Regions from separate parts of the Streptomyces sp. NPDC048483 genome, predicted to be linked through region 2. Evidence: riboswitches for the same ligand, from Rfam matches in the RefSeq annotation. Region 2 holds a riboswitch; the other holds the start of a gene.
The links. Region 2 has a riboswitch for glycine ahead of gcvP (aminomethyl-transferring glycine dehydrogenase). Riboswitches for the same ligand answer to the same signal wherever they lie in the genome.

Region 1 (2,192 bases), on a different contig from region 2:
CAGCCCGACCAGCTTGCGCGGCGGGCTGGTCTCGGCGCGCTCGGCGGCCGCCGCCAGCGCGGCCCGGCCCACGAAGTCGCCGTTGTTGGTGGTCTTCTCGAATTTCACGACCCGGCCCAGGCCCGCGTCGAACGGCGTGGTCGCCGTGGTCAGCTCGTGCCCGTACAGCGGCATGCCCGCCTCCAGGCGCAGCGTGTCGCGGCAGGAGAGCCCGCAGGGAACCAGCCCGGAGTCCTTGCCCGCCTCGGTCAGCGCCTCCCAGAGGGCGACCGCGTCCGCGGGCCGGACGAACAGCTCGAAGCCGTCCTCACCGGTGTAGCCGGTACGGGCGATCAGCGCCTGGACCCCGGCGACGGTGCCGGGCAGGCCCGCGTAGTACTTGAGGCCGTCCAGATCGGCATCCGTCAGGCGCTTGAGGATGCCGGGGGACTCCGGTCCCTGCACGGCGAGCAGGGCGTAGGCGTCCCGGTCGTCGCGCACCGCGGCGTCGAAGCCCGCCTGCCGCTGGTTCAGCGCGTCCAGCACCACCTGGGCGTTGGAGGCATTGGCGACGACCATGTACTCCTGGTCGGCGAGGCGGTAGACGATCAGGTCGTCGAGGATGCCCCCCTCGGCCTCGCAGATCATGGTGTAGCGGGCGCGGCCGGTCTTCACGCCGCCGATGTTGCCCACCAGCGCGTAGTCGAGAAGGTCGGCGGCCTGCGGTCCGGTGACGGTGATCTCGCCCATGTGGGAGAGGTCGAAGAGGCCGGCGCGGGTGCGGACGGCGACATGCTCGTCGCGCTCGCTGCCGTAGCGCAGCGGCATGTCCCAGCCGGCGAAGTCGGTCATGGTCGCGCCGAGCGCGCGATGGGTGGCATCCAGCGCGGTGCGGCGGGGGGCATCAGTCATGGTTCTGGGCTCCCAGGCATGGGTGAGAGGACATTCTCCCCATCTGTCATCGGAACCTGAGAGGTTCACCGGGATCCCGCGAACGGACCCGGTTTGCACCTTGGGTGGAGCCGCCCCGTCAACCGGGCACGGGCTCGCTTTTCAGATCTGCCTCGCCCGCGCGGTATATGGGGCCTGAGAGATTCAAGGGAGGACTTGCTCCTTCGGCGCCCCGCCGTGGCGGCCGGGGACTCTCCCGCGCGGATTCAAGCGGCCGGTATGCAATTGGCTGTGCGTGCGGTGCGTCGGCTGTGCCCGAGTGGGCAGAGTTGCGCACGTGGCGCCGACATCATTGCACGGGAACGCCGGAACGAGGAGGGGTGGCCGTCGCCCGGCTCATGAGCTGGACAGATCCGGGAATCGCCTTGATGGGTATTACCGTTTCTTGACACTCTGCGAGGTGGGAACGGGGCCGCACCGGCACCCGAACCGGACCGGGAGGGGCGATCACGGTGCACAGTGAAGCCGCATTCGCGACAACGTCAGGGGTCGCTCCCCAGGGGACAGGGGCCGCTCCCCAGGAACCGAACGCCGCGCCGGGCCGCCGCGGGCGGGCGCCCGGCAGCGTCGTACGGCCCGGCCGCAGCGCCGACGTCCTGGACCTCAGGGGGACCGGCCGCCACCCGGCCGAGCTGTGCTTCCCGGCCGGCGACCTGGTGGTGGTCTCCGGGCTGCCGGGCAGCGGCAAGAGCACCCTGATGCACCGCATCGTGCCGCCGCTGGACGCGTGCGGCTCCTCGGTGCACCGCATCGACTCGCAGGACGTCCGCGAGCGCTGGGAGCGCGGCAGGCTGCGCCGGCTGCCGTACGGGATCTACCGCCCGCTGGTCCGCGGCGCGCACTATCTCGGGCTGCACCGCGCGCTGCGCTCCGGGGACAGCGTGGTGGTGCACGACTGCGGGACGCTCGCCTGGGTACGCCGCTGGATCGCGCGGTCGGCCCGGCGCGGGGACCGCGGGCTGCATCTCGTGCTGCTGGACGTGCCGCCCGAGGTGGCGCTGTCCGGGCAGGAGTCGCGGGGGCGCGGGGTGTCGGGATACGCCTTTGCGCGGCACCGGGGCGCGGTGGGGCGGCTGGTCGGTGCGGCCGTAGCGGGGCGACTGCCCAAGGGGTTCGGCTCGGCGGTGCTGCTGGACCGGCGGGCGGCGAGTGCCCTGGAGACGATCCGGTTCGACTGACGGACCTCTCGGTTTCCCCGTACGGGTCGGGCAGCAGGGACACCACGCCCCCCGGAACCCGGCCCTCCACGGGATGAGCCGGGC
Region 2 (2,192 bases):
CGACCTCGGCGGCCCGGCCCGGCACCCGCGCGGTGAGCGTGTCGAAGTACGCGCCGTGGACGATCTCCACGCCACCGGCCCGCAGGCCCTCCGCCAGCACGGTGGCGTAGCGGTGGGTGCGCCGGGCGATCGTCCGCAGGCCGTCGGGGCCGTGGTAGACCGCATACATTCCGGCCATCACGGCGAGCAGCACCTGCGCGGTGCAGATGTTGCTGGTCGCCTTCTCGCGGCGGATGTGCTGCTCACGGGTCTGCAGCGCGAGGCGGTAGGCCTTGTTGCCGTCGGCGTCGACGGACACGCCCACCAGGCGGCCGGGCAGGCTGCGGGCGAACTTCTCGCGTACGGCCATGAAGCCGGCGTGCGGCCCGCCGAAGCCCATCGGGACGCCGAAGCGCTGGGTGGTGCCGACGGCGATGTCCGCGCCCAGCTCGCCGGGCGAGGTCAGCAGCGTCAGGGCGAGCAGATCGGCGGCGACGGTGACGACCGCGCCCAGCTCCTGGGCCTGCGCTATGACGGCGCGCGGGTCCCGCACCGCACCGGACGCGCCCGGGTACTGGAGCAGCACACCGAAGACACCGCGCTCGGCGACCTCGGCGGGAATGCCGTCGCTCAGGTCCGCGACGACGACCTCGACGCCGGTCGGTTCGGCACGGGTCTCGATCACCGCGATGGTCTGCGGCAGACAGTCGGCGTCGACCAGGAAGACGCCCTGCTTGACCTTGCCGATACGGCGGGAGAGCGCCATCGCCTCGGCGGCGGCGGTGCCCTCGTCCAGCAGGGACGCGCCGGAGGTGGGCAGTCCGGTCAGGTCGGCGACCATGGTCTGGAAGTTGAGCAGCGCCTCCAGGCGGCCCTGCGAGATCTCCGGCTGGTAGGGCGTGTACGCCGTGTACCAGGCCGGGTTCTCCATGACGTTGCGCAGGATCACCGTCGGGGTGAACGTGCCGTAGTAGCCGAGGCCGATCATGGAGGACAGGACCTGGTTACGGTCCGCGAGGCCGCGCAGCTCCTTGAGGACCTCGGCCTCGGTACGGGCCTGCGGCAGGCCGAGGGCCTCCGCGCTCTTGATCACGTCGGGTACGGCGGCGGCGGTCAGCTCGTCCAGCGAGCCGTAGCCGACCTGCGCGAGCATCTTTGCCTGCGCCTCGTGGTCGGGACCGACATGCCGGCGCTCGAAAGGCGTACCGCGCTCCAGCTCGGTCAAGGAGATGCGATTGGTGGTCATCTGCGGGGGCCTCCTGGTCACTGCGACCTACGAGGGGCACCACGGCGTGGGTGCCCGGACGGCCTCCCCCTCTGTCATCTCAACCTGAGAGCTTCACCGGCCCGCAGGCTGCGGGCCGGCTTTCACCGTCGGTGAGGAAGGGTCCCGGCGCTGTGTCCTCCGCGGCCCGCCCTACTTTCCAGAGTGACCTCGTCCATGCGGTACGGATGCCTGAGAGATTCCGGGGAGGAGTTGCTCCTTCGGCGCCCCCACCGCGAACGGCAAGGGACTCTCCCGCATGGGGTCAGCGGCCAAAAGTCAGCCTACCAGCGCACCTGTCCGGGAATCCTTCGAGTGGCCGAGGCATGAAATGTGCCGTTTGGTAGGTGTCACAGTGCAGTTGCGACCACTAGGAGGGGCTGTGCAAACAGATATCGATCCCCGGAGCCTCATCGGCCGCAAAGCGTTCGACCGGAACGGCACCAAAATCGGAACCATTGATGAGGTATATCTCGACGACGCCACCGGCGAACCCGAATGGGCCGCCGTACGGACCGGCCTTTTCAGCCGGGATGCCTTCGTCCCTTTGGAGCCGAGCGAGCTCGCCGACGAGGGGCTGCGGATCCCTTACGACCGCAAGCTGATCAAGGACGCCCCGGACTTCGGGGTGGGCCGCCATCTCTCCCCCGAGCAGGAACTCCAGCTCTACCACCACTACCGGCTGGATATCTCTTCCCCGGCCTCCGACTCCGTCCCGTCCTCGGGCGACAAGGACTTCGGCCGGGTCGCCGGTTCGGAGGACTGACCGCCCGCAGGCTCGCCGCCCACCAGCGGCAAGGGCTCCCCCGGCCGCAGCGCCGGGTCGTCGACGGCAAAGGTCCGCACCCTCCCCGGTGCGGACCACGGCTGTTCAAAACGTACGGTCACTCTCCCCACCCCGCTGCCCTGCACCCATCCGGCGCCGTATTCCTCGTGCACCACATCGAGC

Region 1: linked by a shared signal. The riboswitch ahead of gcvT (glycine cleavage system aminomethyltransferase GcvT) and the one ahead of gcvP (aminomethyl-transferring glycine dehydrogenase) in region 2 are both predicted to bind glycine.

What each region holds. Positions count from the first base shown of each region.
Region 1 covers NZ_JBEZJZ010000031.1:74,454-76,645, reverse strand. The annotation lists gene gcvT (glycine cleavage system aminomethyltransferase GcvT) at 1-891, opposite strand, end outside; glycine riboswitch at 1,043-1,139, opposite strand; gene AB0D04_RS18570 (AAA family ATPase) at 1,383-2,108, shown strand.
Region 2 covers NZ_JBEZJZ010000016.1:115,499-117,690, forward strand. The annotation lists gene gcvP (aminomethyl-transferring glycine dehydrogenase) at 1-1,225, opposite strand, end outside; glycine riboswitch at 1,414-1,511, opposite strand; gene AB0D04_RS11820 (PRC-barrel domain-containing protein) at 1,626-2,009, shown strand; partial or broken gene AB0D04_RS11825 (helix-hairpin-helix domain-containing protein) at 1,919-2,192, opposite strand, start outside.